One region of the Pseudomonas sp. Soil_N_39 genome, then DNA from elsewhere that is predicted to be linked to it. Evidence: predicted binding sites of a transcription regulator. Region 1 holds the regulator's gene; each other region holds the start of a gene.
What was found. The regulator sigma-54, encoded in region 1, starts transcription at its own class of promoters, with help from an activator protein. The targets are predictions, from matches to a motif close to ANTGGCATNNANNTTGCTNT.
Positions count from the first base shown of each region.

Region 2: the regulator sigma-54 is predicted to act here: its motif matches at 2,592-2,611, upstream of flgB (flagellar basal body rod protein FlgB).
Region 3: the regulator sigma-54 is predicted to act here: its motif matches at 2,387-2,406, upstream of AC3A5O_RS09810 (flagellar basal body rod protein FlgF).
Region 4: the regulator sigma-54 is predicted to act here: its motif matches at 2,105-2,124, upstream of AC3A5O_RS24470 (pilin).

Region 1 covers NZ_JBDGLI010000012.1:10,308-15,554, forward strand. The annotation lists gene lptC (LPS export ABC transporter periplasmic protein LptC) at 1-315, shown strand, start outside; gene lptA (lipopolysaccharide transport periplasmic protein LptA) at 302-850, shown strand; gene lptB (LPS export ABC transporter ATP-binding protein) at 850-1,575, shown strand; gene AC3A5O_RS18330 (RNA polymerase factor sigma-54) at 1,740-3,233, shown strand; gene hpf (ribosome hibernation-promoting factor, HPF/YfiA family) at 3,310-3,618, shown strand; gene ptsN (PTS IIA-like nitrogen regulatory protein PtsN) at 3,631-4,095, shown strand; gene rapZ (RNase adapter RapZ) at 4,098-4,955, shown strand; gene AC3A5O_RS18350 (HPr family phosphocarrier protein) at 4,971-5,246, shown strand.
Region 2 covers NZ_JBDGLI010000003.1:417,227-422,473, forward strand. The annotation lists gene flgA (flagellar basal body P-ring formation chaperone FlgA) at 1-408, opposite strand, end outside; gene AC3A5O_RS06680 (chemotaxis protein CheV) at 487-1,413, shown strand; gene cheR (protein-glutamate O-methyltransferase CheR) at 1,473-2,300, shown strand; gene flgB (flagellar basal body rod protein FlgB) at 2,653-3,060, shown strand; gene flgC (flagellar basal body rod protein FlgC) at 3,064-3,507, shown strand; gene flgD (flagellar hook assembly protein FlgD) at 3,523-4,245, shown strand; gene flgE (flagellar hook protein FlgE) at 4,274-5,247, shown strand, end outside.
Region 3 covers NZ_JBDGLI010000005.1:112,376-117,622, reverse strand. The annotation lists gene flgH (flagellar basal body L-ring protein FlgH) at 1-687, opposite strand, end outside; gene flgG (flagellar basal-body rod protein FlgG) at 760-1,545, opposite strand; gene AC3A5O_RS09810 (flagellar basal body rod protein FlgF) at 1,595-2,332, opposite strand; gene rffA (dTDP-4-amino-4,6-dideoxygalactose transaminase) at 2,507-3,658, opposite strand; gene AC3A5O_RS09800 (metallophosphoesterase family protein) at 3,710-4,387, opposite strand; gene AC3A5O_RS09795 (ATP-grasp domain-containing protein) at 4,368-5,247, opposite strand, start outside.
Region 4 covers NZ_JBDGLI010000021.1:37,664-42,910, reverse strand. The annotation lists gene AC3A5O_RS24480 (type II secretion system F family protein) at 1-243, opposite strand, end outside; gene pilB (type IV-A pilus assembly ATPase PilB) at 246-1,946, opposite strand; gene AC3A5O_RS24470 (pilin) at 2,171-2,593, shown strand; gene AC3A5O_RS24465 (BON domain-containing protein) at 2,880-3,233, shown strand; gene AC3A5O_RS24460 (DUF2845 domain-containing protein) at 3,614-3,910, opposite strand; gene AC3A5O_RS24455 (DUF748 domain-containing protein) at 3,912-5,247, opposite strand, start outside.

The DNA.
Region 1 (5,247 bases):
GACCTGAACATGTTCCGCGGCACCGAATTCCCGTGGCATGTGCAGAGCGAGCACGCCGAAGTCAATTCCGGCGGCACCGAAGTGGAACTGATCGACTCGGTACGCGTTGCCCGAACCGACGAGAAAAACCGCACGACCATCATCACCAGCACACGCATGACCGTATTCCCACAGCAAGAATATGCGCAGACCGAGCAACCCGTTAGAATCGACGGCGCCGGGGGTGTATCGACCGGCACGGGAATGAAAGCGTATTTGAAGGAAAGCAGGATACACCTGCTATCGAACGTAAGAGGACAGTATGAAGCTCGCTAAAACCCTCCCTATTTTGCTCAGTCTGGGCGCAGCACTGGGAAGCGCGAGCGCCTGGGCTCTTCCCAACGACCGCGACCAGCCTATCCGCATCCAGGCCGACGACGCCCAACTCGACGACAAGAATGGCGTCGCCACCTATAAAGGTGACGTGATCATCACCCAGGGCTCGATGAAGGTCACCGGCAACACCGTGACCATCACCCGCACCCCGGCTGGCGATATCGATGTGGTGACCTCGGTGGGCAACCTGGCCTATTTCGAGCAGATGCAAACCGTGGGCGACACTAAGCCCGTCCAGGGCTACGGGGTGACCATCCAGTACCACGCCTCCCAGGATCGCGTGGTCCTGATCGACCGCGCCAAGGTCGTCGACAAGGACAACAACGTTACCCAGGGCGAGAAAATCGTCTACGACACGGTCAAGAAGCTGGCCAGTGCCGGTCGCGCCACCGGTAGCAAGGTGACCGAGTCGCGTCCGCGCATCGACATGGTGATCCAGCCGAAAAAGAAAACCGACGAGCAGAAGGCCCAGTAATGGCAACTCTGAAAGCTCAGCACTTGGCCAAGAGCTACAAGAGCCGTCAAGTCGTGCGTGATGTCAGCCTGTCCATCGACAGCGGCCAGATCGTTGGCCTGCTCGGCCCTAACGGCGCGGGCAAGACCACTTGCTTCTACATGATCGTCGGCCTGGTCCAGGCCGATCAGGGGCGCGTGTTGATCGACGACCTGGATGTCAGCCACCAGCCGATGCACGGCCGGGCGAAGGCGGGTATCGGCTATTTGCCGCAAGAAGCGTCGATCTTCCGCAAACTGTCGGTAGCCGACAACATCATGGCGATCCTCGAGACCCGCAAGGAACTCGACAAGGCCGGCCGTCGCCAGGAACTGGAAAGCCTGCTACAGGAATTCCACATCAGCCACATTCGCGACAACCTAGGCATGAGCCTGTCGGGTGGTGAACGGCGTCGTGTGGAAATCGCCCGCGCCCTGGCCACCGCACCGAAGTTCATCCTGCTCGACGAACCGTTCGCCGGCGTGGACCCGATTTCGGTGGGCGACATCAAGCAGATCATCCATCACCTCAAGGCCAAGGGTATCGGTGTGCTGATCACCGACCACAACGTGCGCGAGACCCTGGACATCTGCGAAACCGCCTACATTGTCAATGACGGCCAATTGATCGCCGAAGGTGACTCCGCCGCGATCCTGGCCAATGACCTGGTCAAGGAAGTGTACCTGGGCCATGAGTTCCGCCTGTAAGCACACGTGTCTGGCGAATTGCCCGGGCGTCGTTTAATTTTATTATGGCGACGCTCTAGGCAAACACTTCAGTTTCAGGCATATAATTTGCTTAAGTTTGGCGCTCCGGCGCCCTGTAGTGGATGGCGCATGTGCGCCGGCGAATAAGGTGTTAAGCCCCTGCCATGAAACCATCGCTAGTCTTGAGAATGGGCCAGCAGCTGACGATGACACCGCAGCTGCAACAGGCCATCCGCCTGCTCCAATTGTCGACCCTGGACCTGCAACAGGAAATCCAGGAGGCCCTGGAGTCCAATCCGATGCTCGAACGCCAGGAAGAAGGCGACGACTTCGATAACACAGACCCGCTGGCCGACAACGTCGAGCAGAAGCCCAACACCGAGATCCCGGAACCGTCCTACCAGGAAGCCGCCCCGACGGTGGACAACCTCGAGGATGGCGAATGGAACGAACGCATTCCCAACGAGCTGCCCGTGGACACGGCCTGGGAAGATGTCTACCAGACCAGCGCCAGCAGCCTGCCCAGCAGCGATGACGACGAGTGGGACTTCACCACCCGCACCTCTGCCGGTGAGAGCCTGCAAAGCCACCTGTTGTGGCAACTGAACCTGGCGCCGATGTCCGACACCGATCGCCTGATCGCCGTGACGCTGATCGATTGCATCAACAACCAGGGCTACCTGGACGAGACCCTCGAGGAAATCCTCGAAGCCTTCGACCCCGAGCTCGACATCGAGCTGGACGAGATCGAAGCCGTTCTCCATCGCATCCAGCAATTCGAACCGGCCGGCATCGGCGCCCGCAACCTGGGCGAGTGCCTGTTGCTGCAATTGCGCCAGTTATCCGCCAAGACGCCATGGCTGGCCGAAGCCAAGCGACTGGTCACCGATTACATCGACCTGCTGGGCGGTCGCGACTACAGCCAATTGATGCGTCGCATGAAGCTCAAGGAAGATGAACTGCGCCAGGTCATCGAGCTGGTGCAGAGCCTCAACCCCCGCCCCGGCTCGCAGATCGAATCCACCGAGCCTGAGTACGTGGTCCCCGACGTGATCGTGCGCAAGCACAACGATCGCTGGCTGGTGGAGCTCAACCAGGAGTCGGTGCCCAAGCTGCGGGTCAATGCCCAGTACGCCGGTTTCGTCAAGCGCGCCGACACCAGCGCCGATAACACCTTCATGCGCAACCAGTTGCAGGAAGCCCGCTGGTTCATCAAGAGCCTGCAAAGCCGCAACGAAACCCTGATGAAAGTAGCCACCCAGATCGTCGAGCACCAGCGAGGCTTCCTGGAGTACGGCGATGAAGCGATGAAACCATTGGTCCTGCATGACATTGCCGAAGCGGTGGGCATGCACGAATCGACGATTTCCCGGGTGACCACCCAGAAATTCATGCATACCCCCCGGGGCATCTATGAATTGAAATACTTTTTCTCCAGCCATGTCAGCACCTCCGAAGGCGGCGAATGCTCGTCCACGGCCATCCGCGCGATCATCAAAAAACTGGTGGCCGCGGAAAATCAGAAAAAGCCGTTGAGTGACAGCAAGATCGCTGGTTTACTGGAGGCACAAGGCATTCAGGTGGCCCGCCGTACCGTCGCCAAGTACCGCGAATCCCTCGGGATCGCGCCTTCGAGCGAACGCAAGCGGCTGATGTAACAGGCCACGCCACAGCGTTCCAGTGGCAGGCATTTCTGCCTGCCGCTTTATGCACTGGCAACGAAGGAGAAGCTGTATGCAAGTCAACATCAGTGGACACCAACTGGAAGTGACCGAACCCCTGCGCACCTACATCGGCGAAAAACTCGACCGATTGGAGAGGCATTTCGACAAGATCACCAACGTGCAAGTCACGATGAACGTCGAGAAGCTGCTGCAGAAAATCGAAGCCACGCTGCATATCCCCGGCGGAGAAGTGGTTGCCAACGCAGAGCACACAGACATGTATGCCGCGATTGACCTGCTGACCGACAAGCTGGATCGCCAACTCAAAAAGCATAAGGAAAAGACCCAGAGCCTCCTCCAGGGCGCGACCGGTCGTTAACCCCCCCAATCCATGATCCGACTAGAAACCATCCTGACCCCCGGCCGTTCCCAAGTGAACGCGCCGGGCGGCAGTAAAAAGAAAGCCCTCGAACAAATTGCCAACCTGATCCACCGCGAGGTGCCGGATCTGGGAATGCAAGACGTCTTCGAGGCCCTGGTTGCCCGTGAAAAACTCGGTTCCACCGGTTTTGGCAACGGCATCGCCATTCCTCACTGCCGTCTCAAGGGTTGTGCCGCGCCGATCAGCGCGTTGTTGCACCTTGATACCCCCATAGATTTCGACGCCATCGACGGCGCTCCGGTCGACCTGCTGTTTGTATTGCTGGTTCCGGAAGCGGCGACCGATGCGCATCTTGAGCTGCTGCGCCAGATAGCCAGCATGCTGGACCGCAAGGAAGTGCGCGAAAAACTGCGCAGCGCGCCGAGTAACGAAGCTTTGTACCAGGTGGTCCTGGACGAGCAGAACGGTCATTAAACATGCGCATGATCATCGTCAGTGGCCGCTCCGGCTCCGGTAAAAGCACGGCCCTCAACGTGCTTGAGGACAGCGGCTACTATTGCATCGACAACCTGCCCGCCGGCCTGCTGCCGGAACTGGCCGAACGTGCCCTGATCCACACCGAGCTGGCGCAGCCGCTGGTGGCGGTGTCCATCGATGCGCGCAACCTGCCGAGCCACCTGTCGCGTTTTCCTGAACTGCTCGAAGAAGTGCGCAGCCGGCATATCCAGTGCGACGTGCTGTACCTGGATGCCGATGAGGAGACGCTGCTCAAGCGTTTTTCCGAAACCCGTCGGCGTCACCCCCTGAGCAACGCCAACCGCTCCCTGGCCGAAGCCATCGAGGATGAAAGCCAGCTGTTGGGGCCGATCGCCGACCTGGCGGACCTGAAGGTCAACACCACGCACCTGAACCTGTACCAGTTGCGTGACACGATCAAGCTGCGCCTGCTGAACCAACCGGAGCCGGGCACGGCGTTCCTGGTGGAATCGTTCGGCTTCAAGCGTGGCATGCCGGTAGACGCCGACCTGGTGTTCGATGTGCGTTGCCTGCCCAACCCGTATTGGAAACCGGAATTGCGTGAGCAGTCCGGGCTTGATCAACCGGTGATCGACTACCTGGCCGCACAGCCGGATGTCGAGGAAATGTACCAGGACATCTCCAGCTACCTGCTCAAATGGCTCCCCCGCTTTGCCGCGAGCAACCGCGCCTATGTCACGATCGCCATCGGCTGTACCGGCGGTCATCACCGCTCCGTCTACCTGACCGAACGCCTGGGTCAGCTCCTGCAACAATCCCTGAAGAATGTCCAGGTTCGCCACCGCGACCTCAGCTAAAGGATTCACATCGCGATGCCTGCTCAGGAAATTGAAATCATCAACAAGCTGGGTTTGCATGCCCGGGCGTCGGCAAAATTTGTAGGTGTGGCGGGGAGTTTTCCGGATACCACGATCAGGGTTGGGCGTACGCCAGAGTCCACGGTCGACGGTAAAAGCATCATGGCAATGATGATGCTCGCGGCCGGCAAGGGCACCAAGATTCACCTGAGCACTGAAGGGGAGAAAGCGCAGGAAGCGATGGAGGCCCTGGTTGACCTGATCAACAGATACTTCGACGAAGGCGAATAAC
Region 2 (5,247 bases), on a different contig from region 1:
ACGGGTGGTGGTGACGATTTCCCGGAACAGGCGCACTTGAGCGGGCACGAACACCGTCCAGGGCGCGGCACTGTCACAACGAACCTTCACCGTGACGCGGCCCAGGGGCCGGGCCGGGCTCTCCAGCGACGCAGTCAATTCCTTGTCACACATGGGCATGCGCAAGCGCGGGTCGAGCTGGTTGACTTCGATTTCGTAACGACCTTCGGTTTGACTGCTTGCCAGATAGTCTTCTACGGTGAATTCAAGAAAGCCCTGAGTGACGCCGATAAGGAGATCAGGCAAGGTAACCGGAGCCGCCGCAAGGGCAGGACTGCCCGAAGTGAACAGGCAGGCAGCCAGCAGTGCACCGAGCCAGTGGCGGCAGTGAGTGGTCAGGCGTCGAGAAAATGTCGTTTGTGCGTTCATGCCGGTTCAATAGCAAGCCCCGTGCCGTTTAGTGATGAATGCGCGTCGGACACATTAGCGTTAGGTAGGAGTCAGGGCATGGCGGGAGTAATGGATTCGGTAAACCAGCGCACTCAGCTGGTCGGTCAGAATCGCCTGGAGCTGTTGTTGTTCCGTCTCGACGGCCAACAAATGTACGGGATCAACGTATTCAAGGTTCGCGAGGTGCTGCAATGCCCCAAGCTGACCCTGATGCCCAAGTCCAGCCCCGTCGTGTGCGGTGTGGCCAATATCCGCGGTGCGACCATTCCGATTCTCGACCTGGCGATGGCGACCGGCTCCGGTCGGTTGCTGGACCAGAGCAATCCGTTTGTGATCATCACCGAGTACAACACCAAGACCCAGGGGTTCCTGGTGCGCTCGGTGGAGCGCATCGTCAACATGAACTGGGAAGAGATCCATCCACCGCCCAAGGGCACCGGCCGCGATCACTACCTGACGGCGGTGACCCGGGTCGATAACCAGTTGGTGGAAATCATCGACGTGGAGAAAATCCTCGCCGAAGTGGCGCCCACGCCGGAAGCGATTTCCGTGGGGGTGGTGGATGCCGAGACCCAGCACAAGGCGATTTCGCTGCGAGTGTTGACCGTCGATGATTCTTCGGTGGCCCGCAAGCAGGTGACCCGTTGCCTGCAAACGGTCGGCGTCGAGGTGGTGGCGTTGAACGACGGGCGACAGGCGCTGGATTACCTGCGCAAGCTGGTCGACGAGGGCAAGAAGCCTGAGGAAGAATTCCTGATGATGATCTCCGACATCGAGATGCCGGAAATGGACGGCTACACCCTGACCTCGGAAATCCGCAGCGATCCGCGCATGCAAAAGCTGCACATCATCTTGCATACTTCGTTGTCTGGTGTTTTCAACCAGGCGATGGTCAAGAAGGTCGGTGCCGACGATTTCCTGGCAAAATTCCGCCCCGATGACCTGGCGTCCCGGGTCGTCGAACGGATCAAAGCAGCAGAATAAAGTAGAAGGTCGGGCGCGTTGTGCGCCCGGCAAGTCAACACGATGAAAGAGGCGGTATCTTGTCTACGGGTAATTTGGATTTCGAACAGTTCCGGGTCTTCCTGGAAAAAGCCTGTGGCATCTTGCTTGGTGAAAACAAGCAATACCTGGTGTCGAGCCGTCTCAATAAGTTGATGGAGCAACAGGGCCTCAAGTCATTGGGCGAGCTGGTGCAGCGTATCCAGACCCAGCCGCGCAGTGGCTTGCGCGAGATGGTGGTGGATGCCATGACTACCAACGAAACCCTATGGTTTCGTGACACCTATCCGTTCGAGGTGCTGAAGAACAAAGTGCTGCCGGCCGCCATCAAGGCCAGCCCGGGCCAGCGCCTACGGATCTGGTCGGCGGCCTGTTCGTCGGGGCAGGAACCCTATTCGCTGTCGATGTCCATCGATGAGTTCGAACGCTCCAACCTCGGCCAGTTGAAAGGCGGCGTGCAGATCGTCGCCACCGACCTGTCCGGGACCATGCTCAATAACTGCAAGACCGGCGAGTACGACAGCCTGGCCATCGGCCGTGGCTTGTCGCCGGACCGCCTGCAACGCTACTTCGACCCCAAAGGGCCGGGCAAATGGGTGGTCAAGGCGCCGATCAAGAGCCGGGTGGAGTTCCGCTCGTTCAACCTGCTGGACAGCTACGCCAGCCTGGGCAAGTTCGACATCGTGTTTTGCCGTAACGTGCTGATCTACTTCTCCGCCGAAGTGAAGAAGGACATCCTGCTGCGCATCCACGGCACGCTCAAGCCGGGCGGCTACCTGTTCCTCGGCGCCTCCGAGGCGTTGAACGGTTTGCCGGATCATTACCAGATGGTCCAGTGCAGCCCGGGGATCATCTACCAGGCGAAGTGATTGGCTTGGGTTGTCAAAAAAAGCGGGAGTCCCACGGGGCTCCCGTTTTTTTGCCTGCCAGTTTTTTCCAGTACACCACAGCCTCCTGTGGGAGCGAGCTTGCTCGCGATAGGCAGACGATTCAATTTTGACTGACACACCGCCATCGCGAGCAAGCTCGCTCCCACATTTGATCTTCATTGCCTGGGTGAAAGCGGCAGAAAAGCGGCAGCCGGCGGAAACCGATTGCCGCTTTTCTGGCATTGCCGCCTTGCCGGTGCCCGCAAAGCCCCGGTTTATGGGGTTTTTGAAAGTGGCACGACGCTTGCTTTAGCCGTCGTACGTACATTCTGGTCACCCAAAGGTTTCCGACATGAGCATCAGCTTCGATAAAGCGCTCGGTATCCACGAAAAGGCCCTGGGCTTCCGCGCCCAACGTGCCGAAGTCCTGGCCAACAACATCGCCAACGCCGATACCCCGAACTACAAGGCTCGGGATCTGGACTTCTCCAAAGTGCTCGCCGAGCAGAACGAGAAAGCCAAGAACGGCCATTTCGCCTTGAACATGACCAACAGTCGTCATATCGAAGCCGAAGGCTTGGGCAATGGCGATGAGTCGCTGATGTATCGCACGCCGATGCAGCCTTCGATCGACCAGAACACCGTGGACGCTCAACTGGAACAGTCCAACTACGCGGAAAACTCCGTGAACTTCCAGGCCAGCTTCACCCTGCTCAACAGCAAATTCAAAGGGCTGGTATCGGCCCTGCGCGGAGAGTAAGCCATGTCGATTGCGAGCGTATTCAACATCGCCGGCAGTGCCATGAGTGCCCAGACCACTCGCCTGAACACCGTCGCCAGTAACATCGCCAACGCCGAGACCGTTTCGTCGAGCATCGACCAGACCTACCGCGCTCGCCACCCGGTATTCGCCACCATGTTCCAGGGCGGCCAGTCCGGCGGCAGCGACTCGCTGTTCCAGGACCAGGAAGCGGCCGGGCAGGGCGTACAGGTGCTTGGCGTGGTCGAAGACCAGAGCAACCTTGAAGCACGTTATGAGCCAAACCATCCGGCCGCGGACGCCAAGGGTTATGTCTACTACCCGAACGTCAACGTCGTCGAAGAAATGGCCGACATGATTTCCGCCAGTCGTTCGTTCCAGACCAACGCCGAAATGATGAACACCGCCAAAGCCATGATGCAGAAGGTCCTGACCCTCGGTCAGTGATAAGGGGCGAGTCACATGAGCGTTACCAACACTACCAGCGGTTTGAGTCTCAACGAGATTCTGGCCAACTCCTCGGTCAAGACCAACACCACCACCGATACCCTGGGTACGGTGACGGGCATGGCGACCGGCAAGAAGGAGTTGGGCAAGGATGCGTTCCTGCAGTTGCTCGTGACCCAGCTGAAAAACCAGAACCCGCTGGAGCCACAGGATAACGGCGAGTTCGTTGCCCAGTTGGCGCAGTTCAGCAGCCTGGAAGGCATCACCACCCTCAACCAGACGGTGAGCGGCATTGCCGGCAACTACAACTCGTCCCAGGCCTTGCAGGCCTCGTCACTGGTGGGTCGCTCGGTCATTGCCCCAGGTGACAAGGCTGTGGTCGATACCTCCAAGAGCCTCAACGGCACGGTGGTGGTGCCGACATCGGTGTCCTCTGTTGCCGTCAAGATCGTGGACAAGGACGGCAAGACCGTTCGCACCATCGACCTGGGCAGCCAGAAGGCCGGCAACTCCGCCTTCATCTGGGATGGCAAGAACGACGCGGGCGCGGTCGTTGAATCGGGCACCTACACCTTCGCCGCTTCGACCACCATCGACGGCAAGGCCACGTCGCTGATCACTAACCTGCCGGCCACGGTCAGCAGCGTGACGATCAGCCAGACGGGCGGTGAGCTGATGCTCAACCTGGCCGGGCTGGGCAGCATTGCCCTGTCCAAAGTACAAACTATTGGTATGTAGAGCCGACTAACCGGCAAAAGGAGTCAACATGTCTTTTAACATCGGCCTTAGCGGTCTCTATGCAGCCAACAAACAGCTGGACGTGACCGGCAACAACATCGCCAACGTGGCGACCACCGGTTTCAAATCGTCCCGCGCGGAATTCGAAGACGTCTATTCGGCTACCAAGCTGGGCTCGGGCAGCAAGACCGTCGGCAACGGCGTGCGCCTGGCCAACGTTTCCCAGCAGTTCGGCCAGGGTGACGTGAACAACACCGGCAACGTGCTGGACATGGGCATCCAGGGCCAGGGCTTCTTTGTCCTGAGCAACGACGGCTCCCTGAGCTACACCCGTGCCGGTACCTTCAAGACCGACAAGGAAGGCTTCATCACCAACAGTGATGGCACGGCCCGCCTGCAAGGCTATGGCGTGGATGCCAACGGCAAGATCCAGAACGGTATCCTGACCGACCTGCGCATCGACACCTCGAACCTGCCGCCGCAAGCCACCAGCCTGGTTTCGTCGACCATCAACCTGAACTCGACGGCGACGCCGATCACTGTGGCGTTCAATCCGGCCGACACGGCCACGTTCACCAAGCAGTTCACTACTCCGGTCTATGACACCCAGGGCAACCAGCACTCCATGGACCAGTACATGGTCAAGACTGCCGGCAATACTTGGAACGTCTATACCTTGATTGATGGTCGTAACCTCAATGGCAGCGCGCCGGTTGCTCCGAACGCTCCAGTTCCTTCGACGATGACATTCGACTCGAACGGCAGGCTAACCCAAGTCAGCACCCCGGTTCCGCCGACCGTTCCACCGACTGTTCCGACACCCCCGCCAACCATCAGCAATGATCTGAACCTGGTTGGCTGGGTCCCAGGCACTGTGACCAATGGTACATGGACCGCTAATGGCGCGGGCTCGTCGACTATTACGATTTCCATGGCCAACACGACCCAATTCAACGCCGACACCGCCCGCTCGATTCCGGCCCAGAACGGCTACGCCACTGG
Region 3 (5,247 bases), on a different contig from region 1:
GAACTTCGGGCTGAGGAAGAAACGGTCGAACCAGCCTGGCTGACTCGCATCGGCAAAGGCACCGGTGCCCGAATAGGTGATGCGCGCATCGGCCACACGGGTGGACGAAACGGTGTTGTCGGTGGCGATGTCGTCAGCGCGAACCATGCCGGCGATGCGCACCAGTTCGTCACCGGTGTTGAGGGTCAGCCACTTCTCGCCGCGCACGACGATGATGCCGTTGGGCAGCACATCGGCGACGGTCACGGTAATCGAACCGGTCAGGCTGTTGCTCTGGCCGGACTTGCTGTCGCCCTTGGTGGCCCGGTCGGAGCCATAGCCGGCGTTGAGGCTCAGGTCACCGCCACCGATCGGGTTGTTGGTGGTCAGGCTGGAGCCGAACAACGACGTCAGGCCGACGCTGGTCTGGCTGGTCTTGTCCATTTGCGAATTGGCGTTCTTGCTGGCCTGGGTCCGCTCGTTCAGGGTGATGGTGATGATGTCACCGACCCGGAAAGCCTTGCGGTCGCTGTACAGGTTCTGCTCGAAGCCGGCCTGGTAGATCGAGCCATTGTTGGCGGCAGCCGGCAACGGCGTGCGCGGCAACACCGGAGCGTAATACGGGTCATTGGGCCTGGGTGTCGGGGCGACACAGCCCGCGAGTGCGGTGATCCCACTCAGTGCCAGAACAGATACGAAGCGTTTCATGACCCTACCTCTTGGTGTTGCAGGCGACCCTGGGGCCGCCCTGTCTACGTGATGACGGACGTTGCGACGTGATTACAGATTCTGCGTAACGAACGAGAGCATCTGGTCGGCGGTGGAGATCACCTTGGAGTTCATCTCGTAGGCGCGCTGGGTGGTGATCATGTTGACCATCTCCTCAACGGTGCTCACGTTGGAGGTTTCCAGGGTGTTCTGCAGCGTGGTGCCGAAACCGTTCAGGCCCGGGGTGCCGACTTGCGGCGCGCCACTGGCGGCGGTTTCCAGGAACAGGTTGTTGCCCACCGCTTGCAGGCCGGCCGGGTTGATGAAGTCGGCGGTCTGCAGGTTGCCGATCACCTGTGCGGCCGGGTTGCCCGCAATGGTGATGGACACGGTGCCGTCGCGGCCCACGGTAAAGGTCTGGGCATCGTTCGGAATGATGATCGCCGGCTCCAGGGCGAAACCGCTGGCGTTGACGATCTGGCCGTTGGAGTCGAGGTGGAATGTACCGTCGCGAGTGTAGGACGTGGTGCCGTCCGGCTGCAGGATCTGGAAGAAACCGCGACCGTCGATGGCCATGTCCAGCGGTTGCTCGGTGGTCTGCAGGCTGCCGGCGTTGAAGTTTTTCTGGGTGCCGACAATGCGTACACCGGTACCCACTTGCAGGCCCGACGGCAGTTCGCTGTCCTGGGTCGACTGGGCGCCAGGTTGGCGTTTTACCTGATACAGCAGGTCCTGGAACTCGGCGCGATCACGTTTGAAACCCGTGGTCGAAACGTTCGCCAAGTTGTTGGAAATGGTCGTCAGGTTGGTGTCCTGGGCGGACAGACCTGTTTTGGCAACCCATAGAGCCGGAAGCATTCGATTCTCCTCGTACGCCTGTTTTTCGGCGCAGCGCTGTAATTAATAGTTAGATCTGCAAGACCCGAGCCATGGCTTCATCGCCTTCTTTGGCGGTGTTCATCATCTTGACGTGGAGCTCGAACTGCTTGGCCAGGGCCAGCACCGAAGTCATTTCATCCACGGCGTTGACGTTGCTCGCCTCCTGGAAACCCGATACCAACTGCACGTTGGCATCGATGGGCGCCGGCTGGCCGTCCTTGGTACGGATCGTGCCGTCCAGGGTCTTGGTCATGTTCTTGAGGTCCGGGTTGACCAGCTTGATGCGGTCGACTTCAGCCATCACCCGCGGGCCTTCACCCATGGCGCGAATGCTGATGGTGCCGTCCTGGCCGATTTCGATTTTCTGCTCCGGCGGCACAGCGATCGGACCGCCGTTGCCCATCACCGGCATGCCGTTGCCGGCCCGCAGCACGCCCAGGGCGTCAACATTGAGACTGCCGGTGCGCACGTAGCTTTCACCGCCGTCAGGATTCTGCACCGCCATCCAGCCCGGCCCGCTCACCGCCACGTCGAGGTCGCGACCGGTTTGAACCAGCGCACCCGGGGTGAAATCAGTGGCAGGCCGTTCGGACAAGGCAAACGCCCGCGCCGGAAAGCTGTCGCCGAACACCGGCATCGAGCGCGCCTGCTCCAGGTCTTTCTGAAAGCCATTGGTGGAAATGTTCGCCAGGTTGTTGGCATGGGCCCGCTGCGCCAGTGCGTTCTGGCTGGCGCCGGTCATTGCCACATAAAGGTACTTGTCCACTGTCGTTCCTCTGCATGCCGGACGTTTGCCGCCCACTGCTGTGTTGCACAGCCTTAAGCAATTTGCAGACCAACTTTTTTCTGGCGGGCCCAGGCCCTTGAAACAAAGGGCTCTGGGGATTAGGAGGGCAGTGCCGAGTTGTATCGAAGACGAAAAACCGGCGGTGTCATGCCGCTAAGTGGCAAGGGCTGCCAAAGCACTGCCGAGCACATCGACCACGCGGTCTTGTTGATCCTTGGATAGACCGAGCCACATCGGCAAACGCAGCAGCCGCTCGGAATAACCGTCGGTAATTTCCATTGAGCCATGAACACGCCCATAGCGCGCGCCGCCGGGGGATGAATGCAGCGGCACGTAATGGAACACCGCATAGATCGCGTGGCTCTTGAGCGTCTCGAGGACAACCTGGCGCTCCACGCCAGGGGCGAGGAGTACGTAATACATGTGCGCATTGTGCTGGCAATGTTCAGGAACGATCGGACGACGCAGCAACCCTTGCTGCTCAAGCCCCGCCAAAGCGGCATGGTAGTGGTCCCAGACCGCCAGGCGGCGGCTGGTGATGGCTTGCGCCTCTTCCAACTGGGCCCAAAGGAAGGCTGCCGTCATTTCTCCGGGCAGAAAGGAGGATCCCACCTCTTGCCAAGTGTATTTGTCCACCTCGCCCCTGAAGAATCGACTGCGATCGGTGCCTTTTTCCCGAATGATCTCGGCGCGCAGTGCCATGGCAGGCTCATTGGCCAGCAACGCCCCGCCCTCCCCCGAGATCACGTTCTTGGTTTCGTGAAAACTGAATGCGCCAAGGTCGCCAATACTGCCCAAGGCTCGGCCCTTGTAGGTTGACATCACCCCTTGCGCGGCGTCCTCGACCACCGCCAGCCCATGCTTGCGCGCAATAGCCAGGATAGTGTCCATTTCGCAGGCCACGCCGGCGTAATGGACGGGCACGATCGCCTTGGTCCGTGACGTGATCGCCGCCTCGATCAGGCGCTCGTCCAGGTTCAGGGTATCAGGACGTACATCGACGAAAACCGGCACCGCGCCGCGCAACACAAAGGCGTTGGCCGTGGAAACGAAGGTATAGGAAGGCAGGATGATTTCGTCGCCAGGCTGGATGTCCAGCAGCAGAGCGGCCATTTCCAGCGCAGCGGTACAGGAGTGAGTGAGCAATGCCTTGTTGCACCCCGTGTGGGACTCCAGCCAGCGGTGGCACTGCTTGGTGAACGGGCCATCACCGGCGAGCATGTTGCCGAACTTGGCCTGGGCAATGTAATCCAGTTCCTTGCCAGTCATATACGGGCGATTGAAGAGTATCGTTTCTTTGCTCATTGCAAACTTCCCAGGGGAGGCATGGTCATGGGTGGCGCACAGCACAAAACTTCAAACCGCACTGATCCGCCCGCCTATCTGACTGCCGATATCAAGATTTTCATAAAAGTACGGGGTAAACCCGGCGTTCTTCATGGCCTGTTGGGTTTCACCAATCGCGTATGCAACCCGGTGCAGATTGAAGGTTTCACCGTCCCAGGTCGCAAAGCCTGCCCGGGGATCGCCATCACGTGGCTGGCCGACGGAACCGGGGTTGCAATAGACCTTGTCCTCCCCGCTCCACAAGTACTGGACGTGGGTATGGCCTGAGGCGAAATAGCGGCCAGGCAACGGCGCGAAATACGCTTGCGAGGGTCGTACGTATTCGTCCAGCGGATCGTTCCAGCCGCCATGGACGATGCTTAATTCATGCAGGGTCGAGCGCTCCGGGAGCGATCCCAGCCAGGCCAGATTCTGCGAAGTGATGACGCCCTGTTGATAATCCAGGCAGGCATTGGCGCTATTGGAACGAGGGCAGCGCTCATTCTTCGCCAGGTACCAATCATGATTGCCCATCACGGAGAAAATGTTTCGTTCGCGCAGGGCCTCGCAACACTCATTGACCTGGCTGTAATAACCCGCCGTGTCACCCAGGCAGATAATCCGCGAGACACCCAGCTCATCCAGCTTGGCAAGCACTGTCCGCAAGGCGCTGTAATTGCCATGTACGTCAGAAATGATCCCGATCATAGACAATGAAATCCTCTATATAACGAACGGCGAAACCACTGCGGATGATCGGCTGGCCCGATGTCTTGCCATCGAGGTAAAAATCCAGGCACATGGCCGCCTCGTTGTAGCCGAATGCGCGTCGTATCGAACTGGTAGAAGATATTCGCGGATTGATCTCCAGCAGGCTCCAGGAGGCATCGCTGCCACGACGGAATTGCAAGTTGGTCGGGCCCACCGGTTTGAAGGCGCGGCACAACCTGGCGACTGTTTTATCCAGCGAATCGTCCTGATATACCCAGGCCTTGGCGGTTGACCCGTCCGACGCCAACTTGCGCTGGAAGCTGATGATCGGACCGGTGTCTCCCCGGCCATCGCCAAACGCCGCCACGGTGAATTCGTCGGCCGCGCTGCCAATGATGGGTTGCGCCATGAGGTAGTCACCGAGCAGGGCCGCGTGAGGCGTGAAGTCGCGCTCCTCGCGAACCCAGACCAGCCCTTTGGAGGCGTAGCTTCGGCGCGGCTTGAGCAGGAACGGCAGGCCCAAGGCCGCCTTGAGCGCGTGAAAATCCCCCGACAGCAGACTGGGAATACGGCTGGCATCTCCCAGCGCCACCAGCGCCTGGTCCATGGCCCACTTGTCTTTGGAAAGATCAATCAAGCGCTGGTTGTTGAGCACAACCTGACAATCGAACGTCGCCAACAACGCTCGGCTATCCGACAGCCAATGGACATCCTGCTCGATCCCAGGAATCAGCAGGTCGACCTCGTGCCTGGCCAGCGTATCGCCCAGCCACTGGGCGTACCCCGCGTCAGCGGTCAAAGGAGCCTGCACGAATACATCGCACCAGCCGCGACCGACGGCGTCGTCGTAGATATCG
Region 4 (5,247 bases), on a different contig from region 1:
AGCCTTGAGCATCGTGGCCATCTGGCGGGTGAAGAGGGCGATGTCCAGCGGCTTGATGCGCTTGCCCTTGCTGAATATCGAGGTGGATTTCTTGCGCACCTTCTCCGGGTTGATGCCTTGCTTGCGCAGTTGTGCCTTGACCAGGGCTGGGCTCTGGCCCGTCAGCTCGCCGGTCATTTTCGCGCCTTTGCGGTCTTTGCCTTCCCACGTATAGACGTCGGTTTTTACTGCCTTGACCGCCATGCTCAATCCTTGGTGACCCGGTTGATTTCTTCGAGGCTGGTGACGCCCTGCATCACTTTGAGCAGCCCCGATGTGCGCAGGTCATTGAAGCCGTCCTTGCGCATTTGCAGATCGATTTCCAGCGAGTTGCCCTCGGCCATGATCAACCGTTGCAGCTCGGGCGTGTTCTTGACCACTTCGTAAACCCCCACGCGCCCTTTGTAGCCGTGGTTGCACTGTTCGCAACCGACCGGCTCATAGATCGTGAATGTGCCGATGCGTTCCCGGGGGAAACCTTCCTTGAGCAAGGTTTCCTCGGGAACCTCGATGGCCTTCTTGCAGTGGTTGCACAGCTTGCGCGCCAGCCGCTGGGCGATGATCAGGTGCACGGCGGTGGCGATGTTGAACCCCGGAATGCCCATGTTCTGCAAGCGGATCAGGGTTTCGGCGGCGCTGTTGGTGTGCAAGGTGGAGAGCACCAGGTGCCCGGTCTGGGCGGCCTTGATGGCGATTTCGGCGGTTTCCAGGTCGCGGATCTCGCCGACCATGATCACATCCGGGTCCTGGCGCAGGAACGAGCGCAGGGCCTGGGCGAAGTCCAGCCCCTGGCGCGGGTTCACGTTGACCTGGTTGATGCCTTCCATGTTGATCTCCACCGGGTCTTCGGCGGTGGAAATGTTGATGTCCACGGTGTTGAGGATATTCAGCCCGGTGTACAGCGATACGGTCTTGCCCGAGCCGGTCGGTCCGGTGACCAGGATCAGCCCTTGTGGTTGCTTGAGGGCGGCCATGTACAGGTCTTTCTGATCCGGTTCATAGCCCAGGGCATCGATGCCCATTTGCGCACTGGACGGGTCGAGGATCCGGATTACCACTTTTTCGCCCCAGAGCGTCGGCAGGGTGTTGACCCGGAAGTCGATGGACTTGGTTTTCGACAGGCGCATTTTCAATCGGCCGTCCTGGGGTTTGCGCCGCTCGGAAATATCCAGGCTGGCCATGACCTTCAGGCGGGCGGCAATACGGGTCGCCAGTTGGATCGGCGGCCGGGCCACTTCCCGCAGCATGCCGTCGGTGCGCACCCGCACCCGGTAGATTTTTTCGTAAGGCTCGAAGTGCAGGTCGGAAGAGCCGCCCTTGATCGCGTCCAGCAGCATCTTGTTGACGAAACGCACCACGGGCGCGTCGTCGGTGTCCTGGCCGCCGATGGAATCCTGCTTGGTGTCGTCGATCGATTCGATGTCCAGGCCGTCGAGGTCGGCATCGCCCATGCCTTCCAGGCCCGTACTTGTGGATTCGAAGAATTTCTCGATGGCGTCGCTGAGTTTATCGTCCTCCACCAGGATGGCTTCGGTGGTCAGGCCGGTGCTGAACTGGATGTCATTGATGGCCTGGTGATTAGTCGGGTCGGAGATGCCCACGAACAGTTTGTTGCCGCGTCGCCACAGCGGCAGGGCATGGTGCTGGCGCACCAGTTTTTCGCTGACCAGGCCGGTGGGCTGGGCTTCTTTGTCCAGGCTGTTGAGGTCCAGCAGGGCGACGCCGAAATGCTCCGAGGCAATTTCCGCGACCTGACGGCTCTGGACCAGTTTGTTCTGCACCAGGTAGCTGACCAGGGGGATGCGGCTGCGTTGCGCCTGTTGATACGCCTGTTGCGCACTTTGCTCGGTGATCAGTTCGGCCAGCACCAATTGCTTGGTCAGGCCGCTGAGGGCGATGTCATTCATGGGGATACCGGACGCGGACAGTTCATGACTTATAGCCTAGTCAAGCATCGACGCCAAACCAGCGGGCCAGGGTGACAAAAAACGTCAGATAGTGCGGTTGTGGAGGTAGGACGCCGCCGTTGTGCGGGTTCAAACCCCTTTATTGATAGGGCTTGAGGGTTGGCATGTGCCCTGCAATGGCCGTTTCAGGTCATGAGATTTCGACTCATGCATGGGAGATGTCTATGAATAAGCAAAAGGGTTTTACGCTGATCGAGCTGCTGATCGTCGTGGCGATCATCGGCATTCTGGCGACATTCGCGTTGCCGCAGTACTCCAGGTACCAAGCGCGAGCCAAGGCGACGGCCGGGCTGGCGGAAATCAGTGCATTAAGAGTGGCGTTCGAAGATGTCATGAATCAGGGGACGAGCCCTACGCTGGCCAACATTGGTGGCACATCACCCACCAGCAACTGCACACTCACAGCGTCGGGGACGGCCAACGATGGAGTAGGCACGATCGCTTGCACCCTCCTTAATGCACCTGCTCCGGTGCTCGGCAGAACCATCACGCTCAGTCGATCTGCCGCAGGGGTCTGGACCTGTGCCTCTACTGCCGCTCAAGAATTCTTGCCAGCTGGCTGTACCGGTGCCGCCGCGGGTCCATAAACGATCCCTGTTGACTCGGCCCCGCTTAAACACCGGGGCTTTTTATTGGGCGTTGGAAATGTTCAGTAATTCAGAAGCTTAGCGGGCGAGCGAAACCCGCAACTTGCATGTTGAAAATCGCCAGGTCATGCATTTTGCATGATCACGAAAACAACCGCTTCGCTTAACCTGCTGATTTATAAGAAATTTATAAATGTTTCAAAACTGGCACAGCCTTCGCACTACTCCTGATAACCCTGCCGGGATCCACCTCCGGCAGTTTTTGAGAAAAACAGGAGTTACTCGTATGAAGAAGTTCGCTATCACTGCCGCCGCTGCTACCGCACTGACCCTGACCATGGCTAGCGCATTCGCCGAGACCACTCAAGCAACTCAGGCGCCAATGATGCTGGCTGCGGGCGAAGTGACAGAGGCCAAGGAAGACGTTTCCGATACCTGGATCACCACCAAGGTCAAAGCTGACCTGGTCACCGAAAAAGGCATTCCTGGCAGCGACATCAAAGTCGAAACCAATAAAGGTGTTGTGTCCCTGTCTTCGATGACCAAAGTCACTGATGCACAAAAAGACACCGCCGTGGCGATCGCCAAGAAAATCAAAGGCGTCAAGGCCGTATCGGCTGACGGCCTGAAAGCCGAGTAAGGCTAAGACTTCTCGCCTGGACCGGGAGAAGGCACGGTAAGCGGGCTGAGTCATACGCTTGCCGTTGCTTTGGAGTTCATGCGAAAGGCCACACGGACGTGGCCATTACAGGCCCCCGGCATTCGTGCCGGGGGCCTGTTCTATTCTGGGGAGGGAAGAGTGTGCGGTCCGGCCGGGGAAACCGGGTTGTCCTTATCGCGAGCAAGCTCGCTCCCACAGGGATCGAGTTCTTTCAGAAGAAAGCGATCAAGCCTGTTCCCCCAGGGATCGAGTTCTTTCAGAAGAAAGCGATCAAGCCTGTTCCCCCAGGGGATCGAGTTCTGCCGGAAGCAATGCGATCAAATGTGGGAGCGAGCTTGCTCGCGATGGCGGCGGTACATTCAGCGCCCCCGCTTGCTGGTGATCTGCACCAGCCGATTCCCCTCGAAACGCAGGTACTGGTACATGCCGCTGTTGGGGCCGTAGGTCCATTCTTCCACCGGGTATTCCTCCCGGCGATTGACACTGCGCTTGTAGCCCAGGTCATCCCGTGCCGCGGGCTGCCCGCACTTTTGCAGCACTTCACTGGAGCGGTCGCCGACGCTGATCAACTGGCTGCCGCAGCGCAACGTGTCGGCAGCCGATACCTGACCGGCGGCGAGCAACAGACCCAGGCTGAGCCTGTAGCACGGTTTCATCTTATTCGGCATCCAGATGCATAGGGGTAATCACCCGGCCATCGCTTTCAGCCTGGCCGAGGCTGGCGTCGATGAAGTACACGCGGTCGTCGGCCAATTGGCCTTTGTCCACCAGGAAATCCTTGATGCTGCTGGCCCGTTCCTGCCCCAGCTGACGCAATAGCACGTCGCTGCCGCTCCAGAACTTGATCACGCCTTCGCGCAGTTTCTCGATACGGGCCTTTTTATCCAGTTGCGTCCATTCGGCCGGCGGCTGGGTCTTGAGGCGCGTGCGGTAGATGCCTTCGAGCAGCGGGGCCTTTTCATCCTCGGGCACTTCTATCAGCGAAGCCTGGGCCGGAACTTTGTCGCCCCGACGCTGGAGCATCTTGTAGTAGTTGTACTGGTATTCGCGCTCCAGGCGCTGGGCGGCGAGCAATGGTCCGTCGCTGCTCTCGGCGGCGGTGCCTTCGATCTCCAGGCGCAGCTCCGGCCGTTTGGCCAGGGCTTCGGAGAGTTTGAGCAGCGTGCCTTCGTTGTCCTTGCTCAGGTCGCTGGAGCCCGGCGCAAACGCGACGCTGCCCAGGTCCTCCGAGCCGCCGCCGGCCACCAGCCCGCCGATGAGCTTGAACGGCGCCTGGGCCGCGCGTACCACCAGGTTGCGCAGGGTCTGCCAGACGATGGGCATGACACTGAACTGCGGATCGTTGAGGTTGCCAGTGACCGGCAGTTCGATGGAAATCTTGCCCTCTGAGTCCTTGAGCAAAGCGATGGCCAGTTTCAGCGGCAGGCTCACAGCGTCCGGGCTGTCGACTTTTTCCCCCAACTGCAATTGCTCGACCACCACCTTGTTCTCCGCCTGGAGCTGGCCCTTGGTGATTCGGTAATGCAGATCGAGATTGAGCCGGCCCTTGCGGATGCGATAACCGGCGAACTTGCCGGAGTAGGGCGTCAGGGTCGTCAGCTCGACCCGTTTGAAACTGGTGGCGATGTCGAGGCTGGCCATCGGGTCGAAGGGGTTGACCGCGCCCTTGATAGTGACAGGTGCGTAACGGTCGACCTTGCCCTTGACGTCCACGCTGGCCGGTTGAGCCTGGCGGCTGTCGATGGTGCCGATCTGGCCATTGAGTTGCTGGATGGCCGTGGCGAAGTTGGGTGTCAGGCTGAAGTCGGCGAAGTTGGCCGAACCGTCGTTGATGGCGATGCCGCCGATGTGAATGCCCAGCGGTTTTTCCTGGGACGCCGGTTTTGCCGCGGTGCTCTTCGTGCCGCTGTCGGCCGGTTGCGGGATCAGCAGGTCATCGACGTTGGTGGTGCGGTCGTCATTGATCATGAACCGCGCGTAAGGCTGGAACAGG